DNA from 3 places in the Curtobacterium sp. MCJR17_043 genome. Region 3 is predicted to be linked to each of the others. Evidence: predicted binding sites of a transcription regulator. Region 3 holds the regulator's gene; each other region holds the start of a gene.
The links. Region 3 encodes HrcA, which represses chaperone genes, less so after heat shock. Its sites were predicted from a motif close to TTNGCACTCGNNNNNNNCGAGTGCNAA; they were not measured.
Positions count from the first base shown of each region.

Region 1: DEJ15_RS07190 (Hsp20/alpha crystallin family protein) is a predicted target of HrcA. The motif match lies at 1,423-1,449, and genes of this name have one in related genera.
Region 2: groES (co-chaperone GroES) is a predicted target of HrcA. The motif match lies at 1,253-1,279, and genes of this name have one in related genera.

Region 1 is NZ_CP126259.1:1,368,218-1,372,283, forward strand. It holds gene DEJ15_RS07180 (acyl-CoA thioesterase) at 1-366, opposite strand, end outside; gene DEJ15_RS07185 (hypothetical protein) at 363-770, opposite strand; gene DEJ15_RS07190 (Hsp20/alpha crystallin family protein) at 892-1,359, opposite strand; partial or broken gene DEJ15_RS19420 (DUF8010 domain-containing protein) at 1,522-1,767, shown strand; gene DEJ15_RS19425 (DUF8185 domain-containing protein) at 1,955-2,392, shown strand; partial or broken gene DEJ15_RS07200 (globin) at 2,306-2,807, opposite strand; gene DEJ15_RS07205 (mechanosensitive ion channel family protein) at 2,804-3,409, opposite strand; gene DEJ15_RS18115 (hypothetical protein) at 3,378-3,857, opposite strand; partial or broken gene pepN (aminopeptidase N) at 3,934-4,066, opposite strand, start outside.
Region 2 is NZ_CP126259.1:97,081-101,146, reverse strand. It holds gene DEJ15_RS00430 (class I SAM-dependent methyltransferase) at 13-1,215, opposite strand; gene groES (co-chaperone GroES) at 1,375-1,671, shown strand; gene rarD (EamA family transporter RarD) at 1,795-2,754, shown strand; gene DEJ15_RS00415 (ABC transporter substrate-binding protein) at 3,000-4,066, opposite strand, start outside.
Region 3 is NZ_CP126259.1:1,771,807-1,775,872, reverse strand. It holds partial or broken gene dnaJ (molecular chaperone DnaJ) at 1-729, opposite strand, end outside; gene hrcA (heat-inducible transcriptional repressor HrcA) at 784-1,806, opposite strand; gene DEJ15_RS09205 (DUF4870 domain-containing protein) at 2,141-2,434, shown strand; partial or broken gene hemW (radical SAM family heme chaperone HemW) at 2,448-3,666, opposite strand; gene DEJ15_RS09195 (HAD family hydrolase) at 3,743-4,066, shown strand, end outside.

The DNA of each region.
Region 1 (4,066 bases), 400 kb from region 3:
CGGGTCCTGGTGCTCCGCTCCGGCGTCCGGCACCTGGAAGGACGCGATCATCGAGAAGATCGGGAGACCGTTCTGGTACGCCTGCGCCCGTCGGGTCGCGAACGAGCGGCCGTCGTGGATGCGCTCCACACCGAAGGTGATCGGGACGTCGATCGCACCGGGGCGCAGGAAGTAGCCGTGGACGGAGTGGATGTCACGGCCCTCGATGGTGGCCTGCGCCGCGACGATGCACTGCGCCAGCACCTGGCCGCCGAAGACCCGTCCTCCGGGGGACCAGTGGCTGGCACCGGTCAGGATCGTCTCGCGGGTGCTCGCTCCGGTGTCCTCGAGTCGCAGGGTCGTGAGGAAGTCGGGTTCGCGGATCACGCCGCCAGTCTACGAACGGGTCCCGGTGTGGCCGAGGAGGGCGCGGGCGCACCCATCGCGGCGCCGCGGTCGACGACGCCCGACGGGGCCGGGTCCTCCTGCTCGATGGCGTCGTCCGCGACGTCCGCGGAGACCGTTCCCTGCGGGTCGACGAGACCCGCCGCCGTCGGGGACGTCCGGAGCAGACTCCACGCCGCCACCGCGACGAGCGCTCCACCCACGCTGGCCACCCACGGGGTGAGCGCACGGGACCAGAGGTCGGGTGCGACGAGCCAGACGAGGTGGTTGGCGACGACCGAACCCGTTCCGCCCAGGAACAGGGCGAGACGAGGACGGAGGCTCGGGCCGGCCAGCAGCCCGGTGACGACGAGGACCGAGAGCAGTGCGTTGACGAGGTGTGGCATGGGCGGGACAGGAGGAAACGAGACGGGACGAGATGGGTGGGGACGACGGCTGTGCCATCGGGAGGCGGGGCGACGGGCCGACCCGCTGCGGGTCGGCCCGTCGCCCTCGGGGTGCGTCGGCTCAGCTGCCGGAGCCACCCTGACCGACCGCGAGCGGCTGCGCGCCGGCCGCGGAACCGGTGTCGGCACCGCTCGTGCTGACGGCGATCTTCCGGGGCTTCGACGACTCCTGCACGGGGATCGTGACGCTCAGCACGCCGTTGTCGTAGTGCGCGGCGATCCGCTCGACGTCGAGGCCGTCGCCGAGGGTGAGCTGACGGACGAACGAGCCGGGCTGGCGTTCCCGCGTGAGCCACTGCGCGCCGTCGGGAGCCCCGAGGGTGCGCTCGGCCCGGATGGTGAGGACCGATCCGTCGACGTCGATGTCGACCGATCCCGGATCGACTCCGGGCAGGTCGACGTCCATGACGTAGTGGTCGCCGGCGCGGTAGAGGTCCATCGGCATCGAGCGGGGCCCGGCTGCTGCTCCGCTGAGGAGGGATCCGGCGAGACGGTCCAGCTCGCGGAACGGATCGAAGGTCATGGCCATCTGAATCAACTCCTTCACTGAGTGCTTCGCGGTTGAGTCGCCGTGACTCAACTGCCATCCGTTCTAGCACTCGAACCCGAAGAGTGCCAAGAGTGGGCTCAGAGCTCGCTGAGGGCCGGACCAGGGAGCGTCAGGACGGTCGCGGCTAGGATCGACGGTGACATGAGCAGCTCGTTCACCCTTCCCGACGCCGCCTCGCTCGGTGACCTCCGCACCTACCTCGGACGAGCCGCTCGGATCGAGGACGGGTCCGTCCGCCTCATCGCCGACTCCGGTGTCCTGGCCGTCTACACGGCGATCCTCTACCCGCTCGGGCTGCTCGACGAACTGCCCACCGTGCTCGGTCTGCGCACGTTCGCCCTCACCCAGCCGGAGCACATCGACGTCGTGGTGCCGCTCCGCTCGTTCCAGGAGCGCCTGCGTCTGCTCGCGGAGGCGAACGACGTGGAGCACGCCGACGCAGCCGACCCGACCCGGGCGACCCCGATCGAGGTCGAGCTGCCGCTCGAGGTGCACACCGTGACCTGGGCTGCGATCTCCCCGCCCCGCGGCGGCTGGGTGCCGCTGCCCGACGTGTCGGCGGAACTGCTGCACCGTGCTGCGCGCCAGGGGATCGACGAGGTCGCCGCCTCCGTGCCGACGAGCTCGGGGGGAGTCCATCGTCCGCCGCGTCCGTTCCGAGGTCTGGGGTCGGCCGATCCCGGGCGTCGAGCACCTGCCGGCCGGCGCGGGCTTCGCCGCCGAGAGCCTCGGCTTCCTCGGGACCGAACCGGTCCGGCTGTTCGAGACGGGGCCGTGGAGCCGGCTGACGACCTCCAGGGGGGCACGTGCTCGTGAAGCGGCGGGCCTGGACGCTCAGTTCCTGACGGACGGACCGGAGGCCCGTGGCGGGGTCGCCACGGGCCTCCCGTCCGTCGTTCCGCCGCGGCGGCGGCCGCCGCTCCCGTCAGTCGAACGCGTTCGTCATCGCGTGTGCCGCGCGGTCGAGGTACGCCCACAGTTCGGCCTCGTCGAGGGGCGCGAGGTCGAGTGACTCGACCGCGTCCTGCATGTGCTGGAGCCAGTGCTCGCGTGCCTCGGGGGGTGATGCGGAACGGGTGGTGCCGCATCCGGAGCCGGGGATGGCCGCGCTGCTCGCTGTAGGTCGACGGGCCGCCCCAGTACTGCTGGAGGAACTGCGAGAGCCGCCAGACCGCGCCGTCGAGGTCGTCTGCCGGGTACATCGGCCAGATCACCTCGTCCTGCTGCACGCCCTCGTAGAAGCGGCGGACCAGGCGGTCGAAGGTCGGGGCGCCGCCGATGCGGTCGAACAGGGAACCGCTCGCCGCAGCCCCGCCGAGTCCGACCCGGAGCGTGACGGGCTGCGCGGGGACGCCCGGGGCCGGCTCACCCGTGGGGGGGACCGAGGGGGGATGGCGGGTCCGGTCATGGGGTGTCCTCAGGGTCATTGTCGTCGCCGGTCCGGATCGCCCGGCCCAGGATGTTCATCCGGCCGCGGCGGGCCCGCGGCGCGGGGGGTGGGCACCGGCGCGGTGCGGACGGGACGGAGGCCGTTCACCGACGTGGCGTTCTCCCACCCCTCCGGCATGATCATGGCCATCGCCGGCAGGGTGACCCCGAGTTCGTCCACGCCGCGCTTGAGCCGCACGCGGAGTTCCCGTCCGACGACGTCGAGCTCCGACGCGCGGGTCTTCACGACCAGGCGGAACACCATGCCGGTGTCGGTGATCGACTGCAGGCCCCAGATCTCCGGTTTCTCGACGATGCGCTGCCGCCAGCGGGCCTCCTGGGACATGGTGACCGCGGCGTGCAGCAGGGCGTCCTGCACGGCGTCGATGTCGGTGTCGTACGGCACGGTGATGTCGACGAGGACACGGGACCAGCCCTGGGAGAGGTTGCCGACGCGGAGGATCTGTCCGTTCGGCACGAACCAGAGGATGCCGTTCACGTCGCGGATCTGCATGACCCGGAGACCGACGGACTCCACGACCCCGGTGGCCTGGCCGGTGTCGACGACGTCACCGACGCCGGCCTGGTCCTCGAGGATCATGAAGATGCCGGACAGGATGTCGCGGACGATGCTCTGCGCGCCCACTGCGAGGCCGGCGGCGACCACGGAGGCGCCACCGACGATGCCGACCGCCGCGGTCGGGAACACGGTCGAGATGATGATGGCGAAGGCGATCACGGCGACCACGACGGTCGCGAGGTTCTCGAGCACGCTGCCGAGCGTCCGGGTGCGCTGCACGACGCGGGCGGTCTGCAGCGGGGGAGGCCACCAGGGCCTGGGTGTCCGCAGCGCCCTGCCGCTTCTTGACGCCGTTGACGATGCGGTCGACGACCTGCTTGATGGTCCGGCGGAGCACGAGGCGGATGATGACCGCCGCGAGCAGGACGATCAGGATCGTGATCGGGACGTGCCAGGTGTCGACGAACTGGGTGAACGTGTTCGACGCCCACTTCGAGACGTCGTCGGTGGTGTCTGCTGCCGAGGTCATGTCCGGACGATGCTAAACGGCGAGGCTCCGACGCCCCTGGAGGAACGCCGGAGCCTCGCCGCTGCTCACATCGGGATCAGGCGTCGGCCGCCTGGACGCGGAGCGCACGCTCGGTGCCCGCGAGGTTCTCGCTGACGATCCGACGCAGTGCCGGGGTCTCCGGGTGCGCGTCGAGCCAGGCCCGGGCAGCGTCACGCAGTTCCGTCGAC
Region 2 (4,066 bases), 1.6 Mb from region 3:
CACCCGGACCGCTCAGCCGGCCATGTCGGTGAGGCGCTCGCACAGGACGGCGGTGTGGCGGCCCTCCAGTCTGGTGAGCACGAGCGTGACGCGACCACGCCCGCGCAGTCGCAGGCGCTTGCGGAACTCGGCCGGGTCCACGTCCACCCCGCGCTTCTTGATCTCGACGGTCCCGATGTCGTCCGCCGCCAGTCGTGCCGCCAGCCGCTTGACGTCGAGCGGCATCGTGTCGAGCACGCGGAACCCCTGCGCGAACGGTGTCCCGACCGCCCGGTCACTCGTCACGTAGGCGATGCCCTCGGAGAGCATCCGGCCGTCGATCGACCGCGCCAGGTCCCCGATGAGCCGGGCACGGATGACGGCGCCGTCGGGTTCGTAGAGGTACGCACCGAGAGGCCCGACCTCGACGTCCTCGGCGTCGGCGGCTCCCGTGAGTTCGGCGATGCCGTGCGGACCGATGACGGTCGCTGCCCGTCGGACTCCGGGACGGGCGAGCGGACCGAACCACAGGGCGAGTTCGACGACCTCGCGGTCGACGGACGTCCACTGCGCCTCGGCGGTGTCGGGGATCAGGTCGCGGTCGATGCCCGGGCCGAGCTTCACGCCGGTCGGGGTCGTCGTCGCGGCGGCGAACACGGTGTCGAGCGAGGGCGACCAGTCGTCCGGGTCGGCGAGTCGTCGGGTGTCCGAGTGCCCGCTCGTCCGCCGGGCCGGGTCCATCCAGACCCCGTCCACGGAGCTGACGTCGAACGTGGCGGCGTCCCCGAGCTCGACGCGGGCGTTCGGCCACGGTGCGAGGTTGTGCGTCGCGACGGCCGCGGTCACCTCGTCCCGGTCGACGGCGGCGACGTCGAGGTCGAGCGCCGCCATCGCGAGCGCGTCCCCGCCGATCCCGCAGCCGAGGTCCGCGACCCGCTGCAGGCCGGCGGCGGCGAAGCGTCCGGCGTGCTGCGCGGCCACCTGCAGCCGCGTGGCCTGTTCGAGCCCGGCCTCGGTGAAGAGCATGCGCGCCGCGAAGTCACCGAACTTGCCGCGGGCCTTCTGCCGGAGCTTCGCCTGGGTGAGGACCGCCGCGACGAGTGCGGGGTCGTGCCCCTCGGCCCGGAGGCGGGACACCACCCGGACGATCTCGCCGCCGTCCGAGACCGAGGGCGTACGGTCGAGCAGGTCCATCCCCGCCGGGGTCAGCAGCTGGGTCAGTTCGGCGGCGTCCATGCCCCGATCCTCCCAGGTGCGGGCAGAGCGGGGCGCGCTGGCACTCGGATTGACCGAGTGCCAGTGACGTCCTACAGTTGGGGTTGGCACTCTCCCCCAGGGAAGTGCCAACCCGGTTTTCGTCAGTACCGAACACGTACCGAGAAAGAAGAGGTCACCGTGGCCGTCAGCATCAAGCCGCTCGAAGATCGCATCGTCATCCGCCAGGTGGAGGCGGAGCAGACCACCGCTTCCGGTCTGGTCATCCCGGACACCGCGAAGGAGAAGCCCCAGGAGGGCGAGGTCGTCGCCGTGGGTCCGGGTCGCATCGACGACAACGGCAACCGCGTGCCGCTCGACGTCGCCGTCGGCGACAAGGTCATCTACTCGAAGTACGGCGGCACCGAGGTCAAGTACTCGGGTGAGGACCTCCTCGTCCTCTCCGCCCGCGACGTCCTCGCGGTCATCGAGAACTGACATCTGCTCCACGAACGCCCCGTCGGCCTGGCCGGCGGGGCGTTCGTCGTCCCGGGGACGCCACGACCGCCGGGAGGCCCGGGTGCGCCCGCGTCCGTCGGTCCGCCTTCCTAGGATGGTTCCGTGAGTGAACCGAGTCCCACGCGTCCGGCGCGCAGCGAGGCATCCGTCGGCGTGGTGCAGGCCCTCGTCGCGTACGGGCTCTGGGGACTCATGCCCCTGCTCTTCGCGGCCATGGCCCCGGCGGGCGCGTTCGAGATCGTGTCGTGGCGGATCGTCTTCGGCCTGGTGTTCTGCGCCGTTGCCATCCTCGCGACCCGCTCGTGGCTGCGCACCCGGTCCCTGCTCGTGCAGCCGCGGGTGATGGGCATCATGGGCATCGCCGCCGGGCTCATCCTGGTGAACTGGACCGTGTACGTGCTCGCGACCACCACGGGGCACACCGTCGAGGCGGCGCTCGGCTACTTCATCAACCCGCTCGTCACGATCGCGCTCGGCGTGGTGGTCCTCCGCGAACGCCTCCGACCCCTGCAGTGGACCGCCGTCGGCGTCAGCGTCCTGGCCGTCGTCGTCATCGCGGTCGGGTACGGACGGATGCCGTGGATCTCGCTGGCGCTGGCGTTCTCGTTCGGGACGTACGGTCTCGTCAAGAAGCGCGTGGGCGGCACGGTCGACGCACTCAGCGGGCTGACGATCGAGACCGTGTGGTTGCTCCCGCTCGCGGTGGGGGGCGCTCGTCGTGCTCGGCGTCACCGGGCTCGGCGGCGGGGTCACGTTCACGAGCGAGGGCTGGGTGCACACCCTCGTCACGGTGCTCACCGGGCCGGCGACCGCGGTGCCGCTCCTGCTCTTCGCGTCCTCGGCCCGTCGGGTGAGCCTGTCGACCCTCGGGCTGACGCAGTACCTCGCACCCGTGATGCAGCTGCTCGTGGGGGTGCTCGTGCAGCACGAGCCGATGTCGGTCTCGCGGTGGATCGGCTTCGGGATCGTCTGGTCGGCGCTCGTGCTGCTCACCGTCGACTCGTTCACCGCTGCGCGGCGGGGTGCGCGACCCGACGCCGTACCCGAGCCGGCCTGAACTGACGGGGGCGGGGCGGGCCTCCCGGCCGGCGAGCGAGTCGCGCCTGCGGGACGCGCCTGTCTGTCCCTGACGCCGCTTCGATGTCGAGACGCCGCGTTGTTCCGCGTCGTCTCGACCGTTCGGCGGCGTGACGTGCTGACGCCGGTGTCTCCGCGCTCCCGCCCGCAGCCGAGCCGCCCGCATGCCCCGCCCACGCGAACGGCCCCCCGGGAGCAGCTGCTCCCGGGGGCCGTCGGTCGTGCGGGTGTTACTTCGAGACCGAGCCCTGGATGGCGCTCTGGTACACGGGCTTGTTGTCGCCGTCGAACTTGTAGATGCCGATGTAGGCGCTCGACGGGTCGTTCTTGGAGTCGAACGGACCGATGCCGGACGGGCCGGTGTAGTGGATGTCCTCACCGTCGTCGAGGAGGTCCTTGCAGTCCTTGAACGTCGAGCACTCGGTGCCGCCGTCGGCCCCGGAGACCGCAGCCATGTTGGCCTGGATCGTGCCGGAGTCGGTGCCCTTGCCCTTCACCGCGGCGAGGGCGGCGAGGGTGGTGGCGTCGTAGGACTCGGCCGCGTACGAGAAGTCGGCGAGGTCCTTGTTCGAGGACTTCTTGTAGAAGTCGACGAGGCGCTTCTTCAGGTCGTCCTTCGGGCTGGCACCGGGGATGGTGCCCTGCGCGCCCTCGAGGGTGCCCTTGTCGAAGTCCTTCGAGTAGTCCGCCGTGTTGCCGTCGGACATGTAGATCTTCGCCTTGTTCCCCTGCGAGACGAGCTCGGGGATGATCGACTTCGTCTCGTCGAAGGCCAGCACGACGATCGCGTCGGGCTCGGTCGCGAGTGCCGCGGTCACCTCGGACGAGAACGTGGTCTGTCCGGGCGGGAACTCCTGCCCCTTGCCCTTGGCGCCGTAGACGACCTGGCCACCGGCGGACTCGACGGCCTCCTGGACGGAGTTGCGGAGGCCGGTGCCGTACGTGTCGTTGAAGACGAGGAACGCGACCTTGGCGTTGCCGTCACCCGTGACGAGCTGGCCCAGCGCGGAACCCTGGACGGAGTCCGGCGGAGCGGTGCGGTAGTAGTGCGACGAGTAGCCGGACAGGTCGGTCGCCGTGTTCGCCGGCGAGATCTGCACCATGCAGTTGCTCGTGAGCTGGTCGATCACGTTGAGCGTGACGGAGGACGACTCGGCACCGATGACGACCGGGACCTTCGCGTCCACGAGCTTCGTCGCGGCGGAGCTCGACACGGTCATGTCGTTGCTGTCGCCGGAGTCGGTGGCGGGGTCGATGGTGACGTCCTCGTCGAGCACACCACCCGCGGCGTTGATGT
Region 3 (4,066 bases):
TACAGGTCACCGGCGGGACCACCGGCGGGACCGACCTCGCCCTGGCCGGGCATCTGCAGCCGGAGACCGGTGTCGACGCCGGCGGGGACGTCCACCGGCACCGTCCGACGGGCCCGGACACGGCCCTGGCCCTGGCAGGTCGGGCAGGGGTTCGGGATCACGGTGCCGTAGCCGCGGCAGGTGCCGCAGGGGGGCGCTCGTCACGACGTTGCCGAGGAGCGAGCGGACCTGGCGCTGGATGTGTCCGGAGCCGCCGCAGATGTCACACGTCTGCGGACTCGTCCCGGGCGCGCAGCACGAGCCACCGCACGTGTCGCAGAGGACCGCCGTGTCGACCTCGAGGTCTTTGTGGGTGCCGAAGACGACCTCGTCGAGGTCGACCTCCAGCCGGAGCAGGGCGTCGCCGCCGCGCTCGGCACGACTGCGTGGACCGGTCCCCCCGGCCGCCACCGCCGCCGCCGCCCCCCGAAGAAGGCGTCGAAGATGTCGCTGAAGCCGGCGCCCCCCACCGCCGAAGGGGCTGTCCTGCCCACCGGCGTCGTAGCGACGACGCTGTTCCGGGTCGCTCAGGACGTCGTACGCGTGCGTGACGTCCTTGAAGCGCTCTGCCGCGTCGGGGCTCGGGTTCACGTCGGGGTGGAGTTCCCGCGCGAGCCGCCGGTACGCCTTCTTGATGTCGGCATCGGAGGCGTCGCGCGGGACGCCGAGGACGTCGTAGTGGTCTGCCAAGTGTTCCTCAGGGGGGGTGCGTGGGTGGGCGGGGGGTGGTGACGGACGCGGCGGTCAGTTCTCGCCGAGCAGCCGCGACAGGTAGCGGGCGACCGCTCGGACAGCGGCCATGTTCGTGCCGTAGTCCATCCTGGTCGGACCGAGGACGCCGAGTCTGGCGATCTCGCCGCGCGCGGCGAGGTAGCCGCCCGCGACGATGCTCGTCGCGTCGAGACCGTACTCCGCGTTCTCGGCACCGATGCTCGCCGCGACCGCGATGTCGTCGACCTGCATCTCCCCGAACAAGCGGAGCAGGGTGACCTGTTCCTCGATCGCCTCGAGCACCGGGAAGAGTCCGCCGGAGAAGTCCTGTTCGCTCTTGGCCAGGTTCGCCGCGCCGGCCATCAGCAGGCGGTCCTGACGGTTCGCCGCGACCTGCTCGACCAGGCTCGCCACGACCACACCGGCGAGCGGCTGGACCTCCGGACGGAGCTGACCGGGGATGGCGCGGAGCGCGTGCGGTGCATCCTGCAGCGGCAGGCCCACCGTGGCACCGTTCACGACGGACCGCACCTCGGTCAGGGCGGACTCGTCGAACGGGACGTCGGTCTCGATCACGCGCTGCTCGACCCGGGCAGTGTCGGTGATGAGGACCACCATGAGCCGGGTGTCGGCGAGACGGACCAGTTCGACGTGCTGCACGCGGGCGTGACCCATCGTGGGGTACTGCACGAGCGCGACCTGGTTCGTCAACTGGCTCAGCAGCCGGACCGTCCGGGTGAGGACGTCGTCGAGGTCGTTCGACGCACCGAGGAAGGTCTCGATCGCCTGACGCTGGGCACCTGAGAGCGGTCGTGCGGCCGCGAGGTGGTCGACGAACACCCGGTAGCCCTTGTCGGTGGGCACCCGCCCCGACGAGGTGTGCGGCGCGATGATGAGTTGCTCGTCCTCGAGCTGCGCCATGTCGTTCCGGATCGTGGCCGCGCTCACGCCGAAGGCGTGCCGCTCGACAATCGTCTTCGAGCCGACGGGCTCACGGGAGGCGACGTAGTCGCGCACGATGGCCTTGAGGACCTCGAGACTGCGTTCGCTGACCACCGGTTCCCCTTCCGCTCGTGCTGACCTGCGACCGGCTGGCACTCTCACCGGTCGAGTGCTGATCTTACGCCTGACCGCCGACGTCGCGGGACTTCTGCACAGGCGGCTCGGTACGCTGCGGGCATGAGCTACGGACAGGAGCCCGGCGGCCCCGAGCAGCACCGGGACGGCAAGCCCGACGGACGGCAGTACCCCGGAGGGCAGTACCCGGGTGGGCAGCAGCCCGGCAACGGTCAGCAGTACGGCGGGTGGGAGCGCCCCGGGCAGCAGTACCCGGCCGGGTACCAGCCGCCGCAGCCGATGACCCCCCGAGGACCAGCGCCTCTGGGCGACCCTGACGCACGTCGGCGGCATCTTCTTCAACATCCTGGTCCCGCTCGTCGCCTACCTCGTGCTGCGGGACCGCGGACAGTTCGTCCGCGAGCACACCCGGGTGGCACTGAACTTCCACATCACGATGGCCATCGCCTACTTCGCCGGCGGCCTGACGTCCGTGCTCGGCATCGGGTTCCTCGTCATCGCAGCCGCCGCGATCGTGTCGATCGTGTTCGGCATCATGGCGGCCATCGCCGCGAACCAGGGCCAGTTCTACAAGTACCCGCTCTCGATCGAGTTCTTCAAGCCCTGACCTCGTCCGGGAGCTAGTCGAGCAGGTCGCGCACGACGGCGTCCGCCAGCAGGCGACCCTGCAACGTCAGCTCCAGGGAGCCGCCGAGCGCAGCCCGACCGTCCACGAGCCCACGTGCGATGAGCCCGGCGACGCGGCTCCGGGCCTCCTGGCGGAGTTCGTCGATGCGCAGCTCACCGCGCACCCGCGCGGCGAGCAGCACGCGCTCCACGTACCGTGTCTCGGCGTCCAGCGTCTCGCGACCGGCCGCCGGCGACACGTCCTGCAACACCCGGTTCGCGTACGCGGCCGGGTGCTTGACGTTCCACCAGCGCGTCCCGGCGACCGCCGAGTGCGCACCGGGGCCGACGCCCCACCAGTCGTGGCCCTTCCAGTAGGACAGGTTGTGCCGGCTCGCGTGCTGCGGGCCGCGCGCCCAGTTCGAGACCTCGTACCAGTCGTACCCGGCGTCCCGGAGCACCCGGTCCGCGAGCTCGTACATGTCCGCGGCGAGGTCGTCGTCCGGTGCGGGGAGTTCCCCCCCGCGAGACCGCGCGGCCCATCGCGGTGCCGTCCTCGACGATGAGCGAGTACGCCGAGACGTGGTCCGGCGCGCAGGCGATCGCGGCGTCGAGCGACGTCCGCCAGTCGTCGAGGGACTCCCCCGGCGTCGAGTAGATGAGGTCGAGGCTGACGTCGAGACCCTGCTGCTTCGCGAGGTCGACGACGACCGGCACCCGCTCGGGGTCGTGCGTGCGGTCGAGGGTCGCGAGCACGTGCGGGACCGCGGACTGCATGCCGTAGCTCATCCGCGTGAAGCCCGCCCGCTGCAGGGTGGCGATCGAGTCGGCGTCGACGGAGTCCGGGTTCGCCTCGGTCGTGACCTCGGCCCCGGGGACGATGCCCCACGTGTCCTCGATCGCCCTGAGGATCATCGCCAGGTCGGACGCCGGCAGCATCGTCGGGGTGCCACCGCCGAAGAAGACCGTCGAGACCGGGCGGCGCGGGATGCCGGAGCGCTCGAGCACCTGGTCGGCGAAGGCAATCTCCCGCAGCGCGTGCCCGGCGTAGTCGTCACGCCGCACCCCGCGGAGCTCGGACGCGGTGTACGTGTTGAAGTCGCAGTACCCGCAGCGCACCCGGCAGAACGGCACGTGGACGTAGACGCCGAAGGGGACCTCGCCGGTCCCGGGGGCCGGTTCGACCAGTCCGTCCGCGGGAGCGGGGTCGGCGATCGGGAGAGCACTCGGCATGGGGTCCATTCTCCGTCATCATGGACGGCATGGAGCACCAGCCCGTCACTCCCCCCGGCCCCCCGTCCCCACCACGGTGTTGTGGGACATCGACGGCACGCTCGTGCGCAACGCCGCGTCACCGGGCAACCTGTACCACCTGGCGCTCGAGCGGGCGCTCGGTCGCGACCTACCGCTGCTCGTCGGCCACCAGCACGGCCGGACCGACGCCGGCATCATCGTCGAGCACGTCCGAGCGCACCACCTGGAGGACGAGCTCGTGCCGACGGTGAGCGGGCACCTGCGCGACCTGTCGGAGGAGCGTCACCGGTCCGGGGACCGCCGCACACCCGCCCCGGGCGCGATCGACCTCGTCCGGCACTTCGCCGCGATCGGCTGGCGGAACGGCCTGCTCACCGGC